4 regions of the Exiguobacterium sp. s5 genome follow, and region 2 is predicted to be linked to each of the others. Evidence: riboswitches for the same ligand, from Rfam matches in the RefSeq annotation. Region 2 holds a riboswitch; each other region holds the start of a gene.
The links. A riboswitch is a leader RNA that binds a small molecule or an ion and turns the genes downstream of it on or off. The one in region 2 is predicted to bind S-adenosylmethionine.
Positions count from the first base shown of each region.

Region 1: linked by a shared signal. The riboswitch ahead of KNP60_RS00910 (2,3-diketo-5-methylthiopentyl-1-phosphate enolase) and the one ahead of KNP60_RS03940 (methionine ABC transporter ATP-binding protein) in region 2 are both predicted to bind S-adenosylmethionine.
Region 3: linked by a shared signal. The riboswitch ahead of KNP60_RS10595 (Na+/H+ antiporter NhaC family protein) and the one ahead of KNP60_RS03940 (methionine ABC transporter ATP-binding protein) in region 2 are both predicted to bind S-adenosylmethionine.
Region 4: linked by a shared signal. The riboswitch ahead of KNP60_RS11460 (MetQ/NlpA family ABC transporter substrate-binding protein) and the one ahead of KNP60_RS03940 (methionine ABC transporter ATP-binding protein) in region 2 are both predicted to bind S-adenosylmethionine.

Region 1 covers NZ_JACSLK010000001.1:152,410-156,618, reverse strand. The annotation lists gene mtnK (S-methyl-5-thioribose kinase) at 1-1,030, opposite strand, end outside; SAM riboswitch class I at 1,112-1,214, opposite strand; SAM riboswitch class I at 1,420-1,521, shown strand; gene KNP60_RS00910 (2,3-diketo-5-methylthiopentyl-1-phosphate enolase) at 1,591-2,748, shown strand; gene KNP60_RS00905 (2-hydroxy-3-keto-5-methylthiopentenyl-1-phosphate phosphatase) at 2,745-3,395, shown strand; gene KNP60_RS00900 (methylthioribulose 1-phosphate dehydratase) at 3,392-4,009, shown strand; gene KNP60_RS00895 (1,2-dihydroxy-3-keto-5-methylthiopentene dioxygenase) at 4,023-4,209, shown strand, end outside.
Region 2 covers NZ_JACSLK010000001.1:752,080-756,288, reverse strand. The annotation lists gene KNP60_RS03950 (MetQ/NlpA family ABC transporter substrate-binding protein) at 1-30, opposite strand, end outside; gene KNP60_RS03945 (methionine ABC transporter permease) at 61-723, opposite strand; gene KNP60_RS03940 (methionine ABC transporter ATP-binding protein) at 713-1,741, opposite strand; SAM riboswitch class I at 1,820-1,925, opposite strand; gene KNP60_RS03935 (thioredoxin family protein) at 2,379-2,636, opposite strand; gene KNP60_RS03930 (PTS sugar transporter subunit IIC) at 2,824-3,876, shown strand; gene gcvH (glycine cleavage system protein GcvH) at 3,920-4,209, opposite strand, start outside.
Region 3 covers NZ_JACSLK010000004.1:296,427-300,635, reverse strand. The annotation lists gene KNP60_RS10600 (GGDEF domain-containing protein) at 1-1,482, shown strand, start outside; SAM riboswitch class I at 1,579-1,674, shown strand; gene KNP60_RS10595 (Na+/H+ antiporter NhaC family protein) at 1,727-3,028, shown strand; gene KNP60_RS10590 (TVP38/TMEM64 family protein) at 3,050-3,700, opposite strand; gene trhO (oxygen-dependent tRNA uridine(34) hydroxylase TrhO) at 3,923-4,209, shown strand, end outside.
Region 4 covers NZ_JACSLK010000005.1:112,199-116,407, forward strand. The annotation lists gene KNP60_RS11450 (methionine ABC transporter permease) at 1-70, opposite strand, end outside; gene KNP60_RS11455 (methionine ABC transporter ATP-binding protein) at 42-1,076, opposite strand; gene KNP60_RS11460 (MetQ/NlpA family ABC transporter substrate-binding protein) at 1,086-1,907, opposite strand; SAM riboswitch class I at 1,980-2,084, opposite strand; gene KNP60_RS11465 (iron-containing alcohol dehydrogenase family protein) at 2,125-3,141, opposite strand; gene KNP60_RS11470 (aminotransferase class I/II-fold pyridoxal phosphate-dependent enzyme) at 3,138-4,209, opposite strand, start outside.

The DNA.
Region 1 (4,209 bases), 600 kb from region 2:
GCAACGTCTCGAGATCGGCGACACCGGCCAGTCCGACGGCACGGCGAATGAGCTCGCAACCGGCGTAGCCGATCGTGTCGCTGAAAATCGTCCGCAACAACTCGTCGACAAAACCAATCGTGTTGAACGGCTCGACGGCGCGCTCAAAGTTGGCCCGAAACGTCTTCTCAAACGTCTCCCACACCGTCAAGACGTCCGTGAAACGCTCGAAGCGCTTGAGTGGGTCATGGAACGTCGACAGCGTCAAATGGGCGATGATTTGGCCGAGGTCGAAACCGAACGGTCCGTAAAACGCGAACTCTGGATCGATGATTTTCGTCTCTTGTTGAGTCGCGAAGATGCTGCCCGTATGTAAGTCTCCATGCAGGAGTGCCTCATGTTTCGTGACAAAGCCGACTTTCAGTTTCGTCACCTCGACTTTGAGCGCTTGGTCTTGCCAAAGGCGTTCGACATCTTCTCGCAGCGCCGTCTCGATGTTGTTCGACTCCGCGTCTTTGAACGGGTCGGTGAAGATGAGTTTCTCGGTGATGTCACACAGTTCCGGGTTGTAATAGTCACGTTCAATCCGCTTCTTCGCGATCGGTCCGGCCGCATAATCCGACGTCGCGAACAGCGTCTCGCCTAAAAATTCCCCAACATGGCGGGCGAGTTCCGGATAGCTCTCCCCGTTCAAATAACCGGTGCGGACAATCTCATAATCAGACAGATCTTCTATAATCGTGTAGGCGAGTGTCCGATCGCTGCCGAGGACGGCCGGGACGAACCGCGGCGCGACCGTCGCAAACTCACGGAGTGCCAACTGTTCAATCCACGCCCGTTCGAGCGTGAGCGGCCAACTTTCGCCGACGACTTTCGCGTATGGGAGCGCCTGTTTGACGATGAGACTCGTTTCGCCTTGTCGGATGCGGAAAACGAGGTTCAAATTGCCGTCCCCGATCTCCTCGCAATGCGTGATGCCTCCGTCTTCGATTAACCCCAACGTTTTCACATGTTCGACGACGGTCTGTTCTGTAAATGGTTGATATGACATAATGTTTTCCCCTTCCTGTACGTTGCCCACAAAAAAAGCCCCTTTCTCCGCGAGAAAGAGGCACAGCCAAACTGGTTGTTCCTCTCATCTGTCAGACATTCGTCTGGTGGATGTAGCACCGTGCCTAGTGGTCGGTTGCTGCGGCGTCATCGGGCCAATTCCCTCTGCCAACTCGCGATAAGAGTGGTTTATTCGATTCGGTGAACTTATGTGCTGAATATTACGGACTCGACGTCACAATTGTCAACGTCATTTTCTCGGTGCACCTTCGTCTTTTTTTGTGCATATATGGAAACAACTTTCCAAAATATTTTTTTTGGAAAAAAAGGAATTGACGATGTGACGATTCTGTGCAAAAATTCAATTAAATTTCACAACTTCAAATCACATTCTTATCAAGAGCAGACGGAGGGACAAGCCCGATGATGTCGCAGCAACCGACCAGAAATGGCACGGTGCTAATTCTTGCAGCGTAAGCTGAGAGATAAGAGTTCATTTTTTTATGATGACCTCTTGCCTCGGCATGGGGTCATTTTTGTTTGCCTGGAAGGAGGAACCATATGAGTATCACTGCCACATATGAAATCAAACGGACGGACGCGGTCGCGACCGTCGCCAACAAGATCGCCCTCGAGCTGACCGTCGGCACATGGACGGACTTGCCTCACTTAGAGCAAGAGCAGTTACAGGCGTTCCGAGGTGAGGTCGTATCAACCACACATACGGACACGACGAGCCGCTTCACGATCCGCTATCCGTTACATAATGTCAGCCCTGACTTTTCATCCATCTTGACGACGACGTTCGGGAAACTGTCCCTCGATGATTCGGTCCGATTAATCGATTTGACGTTGCCGGAGACGCTCGCCTCTGATTTCAAAGGCGCCAAGTTCGGTGTCGACGGGATTCGTGAGTTGCTCGGCGTTCAGGATCGCCCGCTCGTCATGAGCATCTTCAAAGGCGTCATCGGCCGTGACCTCGCGTTTCTCGAGCAGCAACTCCGCGATCAGTTCGCCGGTGGCATCGATATCGTCAAAGACGACGAGATTTTATACGACAACCCGCTCACCCCGTCGCTCGAACGGGCCCGGATCGGAGCGGACGTCATTCAAGCCCACTTCGAGGCGACCGGGAAACGTGTCCTGTACGCCATCACGCTGAGCGGCCCCGTGTTCGGTCTGCGTGACCAGGCGCTCCGTCTCATCGAGGCCGGTGCGACGGCGCTCCTGTTCAACGTCTATACGTACGGGCTCGACGCACTGCGCGAACTCGCGAACGATCCGGATATCCACGTCCCGATCTTGGCACATCCGGCCTTTGCCGGCGCCTTGACCGGATCAATCAGTCATTCGCTTTTGCTCGGTAAACTCCCTCGCCTCGCCGGGGCCGATTTGACGCTCTTCCCGTCACCGTACGGCTCACTTGCGACACCGCGCGACGAGGCGTTCGTGATTCGTGACCAGAGTGCCGAACCACATTGGTCGAAGCCGATTTTGCCGGTCCCGTCCGCGGGGATTCATCCGGGACTCGTCGCCGATATCATTCGGGACTTCGGGACGGATGTCGTCATCAACGCCGGCGGTGGCATTCACGGTCATCCGGACGGTGCAGCCGCCGGGGCTCGTGCGTTCCGACAAGCCATCGCTCACGTACTCGGTCAAACCGAAGGGCAGACGGACGAGCTCGATACCGCGTTGAAGGCGTGGGCGTCACGATGACGGCCCATATCCTCTGCGACTTTGACGGGACGATTACGGCGGAAGACAATATCATCGCGTTGATGAAGGCGTTCGCCCCGCCGGCTTGGGTCGAGTTGAAAGACGCGGTCCTCGAGCAACGGATTTCCATCCGATCCGGGGTCGGTCAAATGTTTCGACTGTTGCCGAGCGAAGCCGCCCCGGCTTACCGTGATTATTTGTTGGAGCGCATCACGCTCCGCCAAGGGTTCCCGGCATTTTTAGAAGAAGTTCGGGTCCATGGCTGGAAGTTTGACGTCGTCAGCGGCGGGATGGACTTCTTCGTGCAACCGGTCTTGGACGGGCATGTCGCCCCCGAGCATATCTTCTGCAACGTCGCCGACTTCTCCGCTGAGACGGTCACCGTCGCTTGGCCGCACGCTTGCGATGAACAATGTACGAACGATTGCGGCTGTTGCAAGCCGACGCTCGCTCGCCGCCTTGTCAATCCCGCCGATCGCTTGATTGTCATCGGCGACTCGGTGACCGACTTCGAGGTCGCGAAGCGTGCCGACTTCGTCTACGCCCGAGGTCAACTCATCACGCTCTGCGAAGACGCAGGCATCCGTTACGCCCCGTTCGAGACGTTTGACGACATCACCCATCACTTGAAGGAGGTTGCCGTATGAGCCTTGCCGCACGTTGGCTCGAACTGGCCGACATTAAAGACGAACTCGCCGCCCGCGACTGGTTCCCCGGAACGAGTGGGAATTTGGCGATTCGCGTTTCCGATGACCCGCTCGAATTTCTCGTCACGGCGAGCGGACGCGATAAACGAAAACGAACACCGGACGACTTTGTTCACGTCGATGCGGCCGGACGCTTGATTGGCAAACAGAACGGTCGTCCATCCGCCGAGACGCTGCTTCACGTCGAAGTGTTCAATCGGACGGACGCGACGTGTTCGCTCCACGTCCATACGGTCGACAATAATGTCATCTCCGAGCTCCATGCCGCCACCGGCGAAGTCATCTTCACCGGCCAAGAAATCATCAAGGCGCTCGGCTTCTGGGACGAGGATGCGGTCGTCCGCGTACCGATTATCGAGAACCATGCGGACATCCCGACGCTCGCAGCCGCCTTCGCCTCTCATATCCGGGCAAACGCCGGCGCCGTCCTCATCCGCAATCACGGCATCACCGTCTGGGGCGAGACCCCGGCCGCGGCCAAACGTTATTTAGAGGCTTACGAGTTCTTGTTCAGCTATACGTTAAAACTACGCGCCCTAGGCGTCCATTCATAAGGAGGAACCAACCATGGCAACTGTCTATTTCCAACAAACCGAAGAACGTTACGTCGATCAAACTGAAGTGAGTGCCTTTTTAGAGTCACGCGGGATTTTATATGAGCAGTGGGATATCACAAAGCTCCCGGAAAACCTGCAAGAGAACTATCAGTTGACGGACGAGGACAAACAAGCGATCTTGTCGACGTTCCGTGACG
Region 2 (4,209 bases):
CAATCCGAGTACTGTTTTCCATGATTTCATTATAAAACCCCTCCAAATTTTCTATTTAGATCAAGCGGAACGCTTGTCAATTACTGATACGAGTCGATCGCCGATGAACTGGATGACGAAGACGATAACCAAGATTAAGACGGTCGCGACGAACGTGACGTCACTCTGTGAGCGCTGGAACCCTTCGAGGAACGCCAAGTTCCCGAGTCCCCCGCCCCCAACGACCCCTGCCATCGCCGTATAACCGACGATCGCGACGATCGTGACCGTGATGCCTGACACGATGGCCGGCAATGCTTCTGGGAACAACACTTTATAGACGATCTGCCATTTTGTCGCACCCATCGATTCAGCCGCCTCGATGACGCCGCGGTCGACTTCACGCAGGGCGAGCTCGACCATCCGCGCATAGAACGGAGCCGCACCGATGATGAGCGCCGGCAACGCTGCCGTCGATCCGAGCATCGTCCCAACGACGAGTAACGTGAACGGGATGAGCAAGATGATCAAAATGATGAACGGGATCGACCGGAACACGTTGACGATTGCGCTGATAACCGTGTAAATCGGACGGTTTTTCATCATGAGCGGTTCGTTCGTGACGTATAAGAGCATCCCGAGGGCGAGACCGATGACGAAAGTCGCGGCTCCGGCGACGAGCGTCATATAGAGCGTCTCCCACGTCTGCTCGAGCATGACTTGCCAATCTACATTAGGAAACATCGCTTTCTACCTCCACTTCCACTGCCTGCGACCGGATTGAGGCGATGGCCCGCTCGACTTCAGCCGGCTCTCCGATCAATTGGATGAATAATGTCCCGAGGGCACCGACTTGTGACTGCGTCACGTTTCCGCCGATGATGTTGAAGCCGATATCATGTTGCTTCAACACTTCTGACAGAATTGGTTGCTCGGCCGTCTCGTTCAAGAATTTGAGCTTGACGATTTGACCGCTCGGATAACGCGCTTTCAAGTGCTCGAACGTGAGCGACATGTCTTCGACCGCGCCGATCTGTTTGACGAACTCTTTCGTGATCGGCTGTTCCGGATGTTGGAACACCTCGGCGACTTGTCCGGTCTCGACGACCTTCCCGGCCTCCATGACGGCGACGCGGTGGCAAATCTTTTGGATGACGTGCATCTCATGGGTGATGAGGACGATCGTCAATCCGAGCTTTTTATTGATGCTGACGAGCAGTTCGAGAATCGAATCGGTCGTCTTCGGGTCGAGTGCGCTCGTCGCTTCATCGCAGAGGAGCACTTCTGGATTCGTAGCGAGCGCACGGGCTATCCCGACTCGCTGCTTTTGACCGCCCGATAGTTGCGACGGATAGCTGTCTTCCCGTCCGCCTAAGCCGACGAGTTCGACAAGTTCTTGGACGCGGCGTTTGCGTTCGCTGGCCGGTACCCCGATGAGCTCGAGCGGGAAGCTGATGTTCTCAGCGACCGTGCGTGACCATAATAGGTTGAAGTGTTGGAACACCATCGAGACGTTTTTACGTACCCCGCGTAGTTCCTTCGGCGTGAGCTTCGTCAGCTCGCTGCCGGCGACCACGATTTCACCGCTAGACGGTGCCTCGAGTCGGTTGAGCAAGCGGATGAGCGTCGACTTCCCCGCCCCTGAATATCCGATTATTCCAAAAATTTCGCCGCTTTCGATGGTAAGCGACACATCATCGACCGCCTGGACCCGACCGTTTTTCGTATCGAACCATTTGGCCACATTGCGTAGTTGAATCAATCCATTTCCCTCCTGACAACAAAAAAAGTACGCACGTTTGAGCAAACGTGCGTACTTTATCGGTACGGACAACGATTGCTCTCATCTTCCAAGGTTTACACCTTGCTGGAATTAGCACCATTTCGGATTGCTCCGCGGTTGCTGGGCGTCATAGGGCCAGTCCCTCAGCCTCTCTTGATAAGAGTGGTTGCGTATTTGATTAGCCTTATCATAGCGACATATTATTTTCATGTCAAACTATTTTATGCAAAAAAATAAAAAAAGGTGCCATCCGAGGATGACACAGAACGTAGCACCTTGAGTCACTGAAGGACAACCCATAGATGAACCTCTTTTGCCCGATCAGAGCATTCATCCTTATATGGGGGATTTTTACCCGACCATCACTCGATCTTCGAACGGACCATGCAATTACGCGACCGGTGCCCCGACGCTTGATTTTTTTGGGGGACAATCGAAGGGAAGGTCCACCTGAAATCGCGTAAGCTCATGCAACGGTTGTTCGAAAACGTCTTGCTGACGGGAAAATCTCGTCCTATGTTGTGTTCAAGTAAGATGTTGTAATGAATATATCATTCGTGAACTTTCTGTGTCAACTGATTATTTAAAATTTTCAGATTATTCTAATCATCCTATCTCATTTGACGAAAGATAGGACGTGCTGGACGTTTTGAAACGCGTACAAACGATCGCGAACTTGGCCATTCTCCAGCTTCAATAGCGCCGGGACGCTCATGACCTGATACGCCTCGAGCTCGTTCGGGATAAAGTTGGCATCACGCTTTTCAATCTGGAGTTCGGGGTCGACGGCCTCGACGACCGAGAGCATCCGCTCGGCCACGGCGCATGTACCGCACATCGGGGCGTATATATATAAGAATCCGTCTGTCATCATTGTTCTCACCTCTCCTCTAAGTATATGAATCCGGACCGGTCGGTTCAAAAGTTGTGCTCAAATGGAAAATTCTGAACATTTCAACATTTTGTATTGACGCTCGCTAGAAAGAGGCATAGTATGGTCATTAACTTTATTGCTTTTGTACATAACAGCATACCAGTAGAAAAGGACAGGTGAATCCCCAATGACGGAAGAGAAGCTTACCGGAAAACAGTTTTTGATGAACGTCTTGAACGGCCTCAGTCTTGCCATCCTCATCGCCCTCATCCCGAGCGCCTTGCTCGGTGAATTAACGAAAGCCATCTTACCTTATGTTCCGTCCTTGCAGTTCATCTTAGATGCGACGACAATCGCGATGCGTCTCTTACCGGTCATCATCGGTGTCGCTGTCGCCATGCAGTTCGGACGCTCGGCACTCGAGGCCGGCACAATCGGCATCGCGACCCAGGTCGGGAGCGGCGCCATCCGCATCGAGGAAGGCGCGTTCCTCATGGCCGGAATCGGTGACGTCATCACGGCCGGTGTGACGGCCGCTCTCGCGACGTTCCTCGTCATGCAGTTGTCGCCACGCTTGAAGACATACACGGTACTCGTCTTACCGATGACGGTCATCGTCGTCGCCGGAGGGATCGGGGCGTTCCTGCTCACTTACATCTCACAAATCACGACATACGTCGGGACGATCATTATGACGATGACGGAACTGCAGCCCATCGTGATGGGCATGTTGATCGCCATGGCGTTCTCGCTCATCATCGTCTCGCCGATTTCGACGGTCGGCATCGCCACAGCGATCAGTCTGTCTGGTGTCGCGGCCGGGGCCGCCAACTTAGGGGTCGTCGCCGCCGGTTTCGGTCTCGCCATCGCCGGCTGGCAGATGAACGCGACGGGAACGTCGATCGCCCACTTCCTCGGGTCACCGAAGATTCAAATGGCGAACTTCGTCCGTCGTCCGATCATGATGTTGCCGGTACTCGCCAATGCGGCCATCCTCGGAGCGCTCGCAGGCATCCTTCGGATCGAAGGTACACCAATCAGTGCCGGTTTCGGTGTGTCTGGTCTCATCGGACCGATCAACGCCTTGCACCTCATGCCCGGCGGTTTCGCGCTTTGGAACGTCATGCTCGTCATCGTCTTGTTCGGACTCATCCCGATAACGCTCGGAATTATCTTCTACCGCCTGTTCAACCGGACGTCGCTCATCCAGCCTGATCATTACCGCCTCGATTTCGAATGAACAAAAAAAGCCCGGCTTCTCGTGAAGAGAAACCGGGTTTTGTTTAGCCTTGAATCATCGCTTCGTATTCTTCGGCTGACATGAGTTTGTCGACGTCTGACGCGTCGTTCAACTCGACTTCGATCATCCAAGCGCCTTCGAACGGTGCCTCGTTGACGAGTTCTGGTGAATCGGCGAGTGATTCGTTCACCGCTGTGATTTTTCCAGAGATTGGAGCGTACAATTCTGAAACGGTTTTGACCGACTCGACCGAACCGAACGGCTCATCGAGTAAAATCGTGCCGCCGACTTCAGGAAGTTCGACAAAGACGATATCCCCTAGTTCGCTTTGTG
Region 3 (4,209 bases), on a different contig from region 2:
GAAAGTATCGTCCTCATCATTTTCTTGTTTTTTGATTTCGAGACGGCGCTTTTCGTCAATCAGATTGGTCTCCTCGTCTTCCAGTTCGTCAACTTGAAACCGCGCGTCGCGCTTCGACGCTTCCGCTTCACGTATCCTTGGAACGCCATCACGTCTTTCTTGGAGATTGCCATCCCAGCCGGTGTTTACTTGGCACTTGGTGGTGTGACCGGTCTCGGCTTCTATTCTCAAGACTCGTTCCTGCCGCTCGCCGGTTTGATTCTGGCCATCATCTTGAACACGGTCGTGCAAAAGTATCAAGTCGGTTGGTGGTTCCGCGTCGACATCCCGGTCCGCGATTTTCTGAGCATCGCGTTTTATACGTATATCGTCAGTCTCGTCTTCATTTTGGCGGCCTCGTTGTTCCGGGAGACGAATTTACTCGTCGTCAGCAGCATCGCTGCCGCGTTGACGTTCTTCATCAAGCGGCTCATCATCCAAAAAGGCCGGCAAGACGCCTTTAAATCGTTGATTGAACAGTATGATGAGGCAAAAGAAGCCGTGTCGTTATCGCAGAGCGAGGCGCAAGCCATCGAAGTGTTTCTCAGTCAATGTGAGCGGCTCAATCACTATGACGAAGGGTTCGTCGAGTTTAAACTGTTCGACCGTACCCTGTACTTTGATTTGAAGACGCGTCAGCCGATTGACCGTCACATCGTGTTCGATTTGCTCGATCACGCTTATCCGAACGAAGCCTCGGTCGAATATGAGATGCGCTTCGAATGGGACGCACCACTGTCGAACGAATTTGACGACGACTATCATAGTTTCATCTCGGTTCGGTCCGAGGAGATCGAAGGGATTCGCACGTGGCTCGTCATGACGGGTGAACACGTCTATGGGTATCCCTCGACCATCCAACGTGAAATCGTCAAACTTCTCAAGTCGTTCAACCGGACGATCAGCCGTTGCCATGAGCGCGACCGTCTTTACACGGAAAGTCGGACCGACAGCTTGACGCTGCTCGCGAATGCACGCGCGTTTTACGAATACGGGATTCAACAAATCTCGGACGGTTCGATGTATCCGATTTCGGTCGCGATGCTCGACATCGACTTTTTCAAAAAAATCAACGATTTGCACGGACATCAAGTCGGGGACAGTGTGCTCCAAGAGTTTGGACGGCGGATTCGCCAGGCACTCCGCACCGAAGATTTTGCCGCCCGTTACGGCGGTGAAGAGTTCATCTTGCTATTGAATCGTTGCGATGTCGAACAGGCAATCGAGATCGCCGAACGGATCCGGCAACAAATCGAGAACAAACCGTTCCACGTCGACGGAATCGATATCCCCGTCACCGCTTCGATCGGTGTCGACACGATTCAGGCGTTCGGTGACAAACGCCTCGACGATACGATCCGTAACGCTGACCGGGCCCTCTACGTCGGCGGGAAGTACGCCGGACGCAACCGCGTCGCCCATTACAATTTCTTAACGACCTGACTCACCCCCACGTTCACCGCGTGGGGGTTTGCTATTGACAAGCGGATTTGAAACAGGTACGTTAGGGAACGTGTCTTATAATTAAATATCACAACTTTTTTATCAAGAGAGACTGAGGGACTGGCCCAGTGACGTCTCGGCAGCGGGTAACCTGTGCCAAATCCAGCGAGCAGTCTGCTCGAAAGATGAAAAAAGTGTTTTCTTGTAGAGAGAGCCTTTTTTCAGAAGGCTCTCTTTTTATTTTATGAATGAGGTGAATCGATTGGAACAACCGACAGCTAACAAATGGGCACTATTGCCTTTGCTCGTCTTCCTCGTCTTCTTTATCGGGGCAGGCATCTACTATAACGACTTTTATAAATTCCCGGTCCTGATCGCGGCGTTGATCGCGGTCATCGTCGCGGCGATGATGACGAAAGGCAGCGTCACTCAGACGGTCGAGCGTGTCGCCCAAGGTGCGGGGAACCCCGGCATTTTGATCATGGTCTTCATCTTCTTGCTCGCCGGAGCGTTCTCGAGTGTCGCCGAAGCAATCGGCGCAATCGACGCGACCGTCAATGCGGCGCTGACATTTTTACCGTCCTCGCTTCTACTGAGCGGTTTATTCGTCATCGCGGCTTTCATCTCGATGGCGATGGGAACGTCGACGGGCACGATTGCCGCCCTCGCCCCGATCGCGCTCGGTATCCACGAAGAAAGTGGCGTCAATATCGCCATCGCGGCGGCTGCCGTCGTCGGTGGTGCCATGTTCGGGGACAACTTGTCGTTCATCTCGGACACGACAATCGCTGCCGTCCGGACCCAGCGTACCAATATGCGTGACAAATTCCGAACCAACTTTTGGATTGTCCTCCCGGCCGCCCTTATCACAATCGTCCTCTTATCGGTGTTATCGAGTGGAGAATCGACTGTCGATGCAGCCGCGTTCGAATGGTATAAACTCATTCCATACCTCGCCGTCATCGCTCTCGCCTTGACCGGGTTGAACGTCATTCTCGTTTTGCTTGGCGGGATTGCCTTGACCGGCATCATCGGTTTGATCGATGGGAGTTTGGCTGTCACTTCATACGTCACGGCTATGGCAGACGGGATGATGGGTATGGCCGAGATTTCGCTCTTGACGCTCCTCATGGGCGGACTCGTCGGACTCATCTCGCATAACGGCGGGCTCACTTACTTGCGTGACGCGCTCACGTCGCGGATTCAAAAACGTGCCGGTGCCGAATGGAGCATCGCCGGGCTCGTCAGCGCGACGAACGTTGCGACGGCGAACAACACGATCTCGATTCTCGTGGCCGGTCCGCTCGCCGCCAATATCGCCGACACGTATGACATCGAGCGAAAGAAATCAGCGAGTGTGCTCGACATCTTCTCGTGTGGCGTCCAAGGCCTGTTGCCTTATGGGGCACAGCTGCTCATCGCCGCCGAATTGACGAATACGGCGTCACCAGCGCTCGTCCCGTATATGTTCTATCCATTCCTGCTCTTCATTTGCGGAGGGCTGGCCATCGTCTTTAACTTCCCGCGTTTCAAAAAGCGCGCCTGACCAAAACGACCCTTTGAAGCACTAGCTTCGAAGGGTCGTTTGACGTTTCGTTTCACGTTCACGTTGAAGTTGTTCGTTGCGTTTTTTGAAGGCGCGCCGCTTGAGCAATTCCTCGAGGCCACGGCTGATCGCCCAAAGAACAAACAGTAACAGTCCAAGCATCGATAAGCGGAACGGACTTTGAATAAACTCTTCCCACTGGTCACCAATGACCGAAAAAATCAAGACGACAAGCAGTTTCCCGAACCCCGCCGCCATGATGAATGTCCGAAGCGGCATTTGAATGAGGGCAAGTAAGTATGTGATCAAACTGACCGGGATGAACGGGAGCGAATATAAAAACCCAAGCGAGATCGGGCTCATATGGTTGATGCGTTCCAGCCAATATACCCCTTGTTTATGTTTTTCGAGCCACCGTGTCATCGGTTTACGGAATACGTAACGGACGGCTGTAAAGACAAGAATCGTCCCTAGTAAACTACCGACCCAAGACAATAACGTCCCGAGCAAGAACCCATACGTGGCCGCGTTCGCCGAAATGATGAGGACGAGCGGAAGAAATGGAAAGATCGCCTCAAGGAACGGCGCCCCTAGTCCTGCCCATGGGCCTCCCGGAAGCTCTTGCAGCCATTCAATCAGTTGGATAATCCATTGTTGGAGTGATGTGAGCATATCAGTTTCCACCTTCGACTTTCATTAATACCTTTTACCCGATTTCGCTCAGGAAGACGCATCCCCCTGCACGCCAGTAAAAAAAATAAAAAGTATTTGCGAAATTTCGCTGTGATATCTATCATATAATATGGACTTGTGGTTGCAGGCAAGTCCGCTCGTCGAACGACACAACCCAACGTTCGTTTTCCTGCAAAAAACTGAACACAGGGGAGTAATAACATGGAAACAAAACCAATGCGGGTCTTGCTGTACTATAAGTACGTCAACATCGAAGACCCAGAAACGCTCACACAAGAGCACCTCAAGTATTGTAAGGACCTTGGCATCAAAGGACGGATCTTGATTTCTTCCGAAGGAATCAACGGAACGTGCTCTGGGACTTGGGAACAGACCGAGCAATACATGAACGACTTGAAAGCGAACCCGCTTTTCAGCGATATCGAGTTCAAAATCGATGAAGTCGAAGAGCATGCGTTCAAAAAAATCTTTGTCCGTCATAAGAAAGA
Region 4 (4,209 bases), on a different contig from region 2:
CGGTCATCGTGAGCGTCTGGATCGTCCCCGTCCAAATCAAGTCACCCCAATTTTCCCAAAACTGAAGCATGGTTCGTCACCTCCTTCACTTTCACACCGCTCGCCTCTAAGAAGCGGACGGCTTGATCGGTCTGGGCCTTATCGCCGTCCAAATGGACGAGCAGATTGCCGACGAGACCGCCTTTTAGCTTTTTTATGCCGCCCCCGATGATATTCGGGAGCAAGCCGAACCGTTTCGTCAACTGGGCGAGCACAGCCTGTTCACTCTGATGACCGATGAACGACAAGTTGACGAGCATCCCGTGCGTGCTCAACTCATCAACGACCTCTTTCGGGACATCGAGGTTCGTCTTCAAGAACTTGCGTGTCGTCGCATGCTGCGGGTCCGAGAACACGTCGAGCACGTCCCCTTCCTCGATGATCCGGCCGGCCTCGATGACCGCGACCCGGTCACAGATGCGCTCGATGACTTCCATCTCGTGCGTGATCAAAAAGATCGTCAGTCCGAGCTCGCGGTTGATGTCGAGCAAGAGGTCGAGGATCGACTCGGTCGTCTCCGGGTCGAGCGCGCTCGTCGCTTCGTCGCTGAGCAGGATATCCGGCTCGTGCGCGAGGGCCCGGGCGATGGCGACACGTTGCTTCTGTCCGCCCGAGAGTTGCTCGGGATAGTGTTTCCGATGGTCCGTCAAGCCGACGATGTCGAGGTATTTGTCGACGCGAGCACGGATCGTTGCCTTGTCGAGACCTTCAAGCCGGAGCGGGATGGCGACGTTCTCTTCGACAGTCGCCGTCTTGAGCAGGTTGTAGTGTTGGAAGATCATTCCGATTCGATGGCGGAGTTTTGAGAGCCCACGTTTGTCGAGCTTCGTGATGTCCTGTCCTTCGATCTCGACCTGGCCCGACGTCGGGCGTTCGAGCAGATTGATCATGCGGATGAGCGTGCTCTTGCCGGCCCCGCTTCGGCCGATGATACCGAAGATTTCGCCTTTCTCGATCGTGAGCGAGACGTCGTCGAGTGCGGTGACGGCACCTTTGTTCACCGTGAACGTCTTCGTGATTCCTTTAAGTGCGATCATAGGACCTCCTTAAAACGCCGGGACGATTGAGCCGTTGAACGTCTCTTCGATGAACGTCCGGACCTCGTCCGAGTGATAGTATGATTTGAGTGTCGCGACGACTTCGTCATCCTTGTTATCGGTGCGGACGACGACGTAGTTCGGATACGGGTTGTCGACCGTGTCTTCGTGGAACAAGGCGTCCTCGTTGATCGACAGGCCGGCACCCATCGCGAAGTTCGTGTTGATGGCCGCGAGTGCGACTTCCGGGAGCTGGGTCGGGAGCTGAGACGCCTCGAGCTCGATGAATTCGAGGTTGAGCGGGTTTTCAGCGATGTCGCGTTTCGTCGCCTTGTCCGTCAAGCCTTCCTTCAGCGTAATGAGGCCCGCTGTCTCATACAGACGGAGTGCGCGCAGTTCGTTCGCCGGGTCGTTCGGGACGGCGACCTTGTCGCCTTCTTTCAAGTCCTCAATGTCGGTCAACTTTTCCGAGTAAAGACCCATCGGGAACGCGACGGTCTTGAACACATCGTCGATCTTATAGCCTTTGTCGGACTTTTGCAGTTCTAGGAATGAGAGCGTCTGATAACTGTTCACGTCGAGGCTACCCTCGGCGAGCGCCGTGTTCGGCGTATTATAGTCATTGAACACTTTGATATCGAGTTCGAGGCCGTCTTCGGCCGCGAGTTCTTTCACTTTCTCGGCGATCTGTTGGTGCGGCCCGCCCGTGACGCCGATCGTGAGCGACTCCGTGCTGAGCGCCTCGCTCGCGTCCGATTGTCCGCATGCCGAGAGCGCGATGGCGGCGAGTAATGATGTTCCTGCAAGTACTGTTTTCTGTTTGATGTTCATTTGTTTTCCTCCTCCAAAATGAAAGCCCGCTACTCATTCAGAGTGGCGGGCACGACAAGTCAAAGTCGGACACGCTCATCTCCCAGACGATATCGTCTGTTGGAATTAGCACCATGATCATTACGATCTGGTTGCCGGGTTTCACAGGGCCAGTCCCTCCACCACTCTTGATAAGCAATCGGTCTATTAAGTTGTTATCATCTTACTTTTAATTCTTTTAATTGTAAATAGAAAATTGTAAATTTTCAAAAATTATTTTCAAAAAGTCTTTATCGAGTGGTTCCGGCAACTGTTGCAGTTCGGTTTCCGTCATGACGGAGTCGACCAGTACCGGGATGTCGCCCGACCCGACCCCGAGCGCCTCGAGCGTCGTCGGTGCACCGAACCGTTTCAACCAGGCCTCCAAATACGGAGCATCGGCCGAGCGACGCAACCGCTCCTGGACGATTAGGCCGAAGCCGACCTTGTCTCCATGCAAGAAAGAGTGGGTCGACTCGAAGCGGCTGAGTGCATTATGGACCGCATGGCCCACGGCGACGCGTGTCCCGGCGTCACCAAATCCTCCGACGGCACCTCCAATGGCGAGCACGTGATCGACCGCGAAGCGGACGTCGTCACTATACGACTCAAAAGCGTGCTCGCTCAATTCAAGTTCGACGAGACGCCCGCACTGCTCGGCCAAGACGAGTCCGGTGTTGACGCCGGCGTCAGCTGAGCTGTCACCACTCAAATAACGGGCCTCGTAAAACTTCGCGACCGTGTCGATGACACCGGCCCGAAAGTATTCATATGGTGAGCGCGAGATGACCCGTGAGTCAACGATGACCCGTTCGATGACGACGCGGAACATGTCGTAGCGGTCGTAGCTCCCGTCCTCCTGATAGACGACGCTGAGCGGTGTGAACGCCGCACAGTTCGAGGCGAGCGTTGGGACGACGATGAGCGGGACGTTCCGTTGATAGGCGACGAGTTTGGCCGTATCGACGAGCTTGCCGCCTCCGACGGCGATTAACACGTCGGCGTCCAACGGTTTGAGCCGTTTGACTTCCGAGTCCGTGCACTCCCCGCTGAACCTTGTTGCCGGATAGTCCGCGATGGCCGGAAAGATGGCTCGGACGACGTCATACCCGTTCTGACCGTGCAGGACGTGGGCACGTCGGCCGTCGACTAAGTCATCAAGACGGTCGAGCGCGTCATCGGCGTGGTCATATTCAAGGACGGCCTGACGAATCATGCGCGCACCTCCTCATAGGCGGCAAACAACCGCTCGATTCGTTCGACGGCCTCGTCAATCTTCGGTTCCGGTGAGACGAGACCGAAGCGGACGTATCCGTTCCCTTCCGAACCGAAGAAATAGCCCGGGGTGACGGCGACACCGGCTTCATGCAGCAGTTTCCGCGAGAACGACTTGGCATCACCCTCAGGCACTTTCGCCCAGACGAAGAACGAGCCTTCCGGCGGTTCGACGGCCCAGCCGGCCCGGTTCAACCCGTCGATCAGGCGATCACGCCGTGCCTCGTACAGTCGTGCCAAGTCATCGCGAATGGTACGGGGCGCCTCGAGCGCAGCGACAGCCGCCGCCTGGATGGCCGAGAACACGCTGACGTGGACGTGGTCCTGATACGTGTTGATCGCCTCGATGATGTCCGCGTTCCCGACGGCGAAGGCGACGCGCCAACCGGACATGTTGAACGCTTTCGACATCGTATATACCTCGATGCCGACTTCTTTCGCCCCTTCCGCCTGCAGAAAGCTAGGCGGGACATGGCCATCGAATCCGATGCTGCCGTATGCGAAATCGTGGACGACCATCAAGTCCCGCTCCCGGGCGAAACGGACGGTATCGTCAAAGAAAGCGGGTGAGGCGACGGCTCCCGTCGGATTGCTCGGGTAGTTCAAATACATGAGTCTTGCATCTTGCGTATCGAGCGTCTCATAGTCCGGCAAGAAGCCGTTCTCTTCCCGGAGGACGAGGTCACGGACGACGGCACCGGCGAGTCGTGCCCCCGAGATGTAATCAGGATAGCCGGGATTCGGTAGCAAAATCCCGTCGCCAGGTTCGAGCACACATTGCGGCAACGTGATGAGACCAGATTTTGAGCCGATGAGAATCGCTACTTCTGTCTCGGGATCAAGTTCGACTCCATACTCATTCAAATAGAACGTCGCCACTGCTTGCTTCAGGCGGGCCTGACCGCGGAACGGACCGTATTGATGGGTCGAGGCATCAAGGAGCGCCGTCTGAAGCGCGTCACAGATCGGCTCAGGCGTCGGCAAATCCGGCGTCCCTTGACCGAGTCGG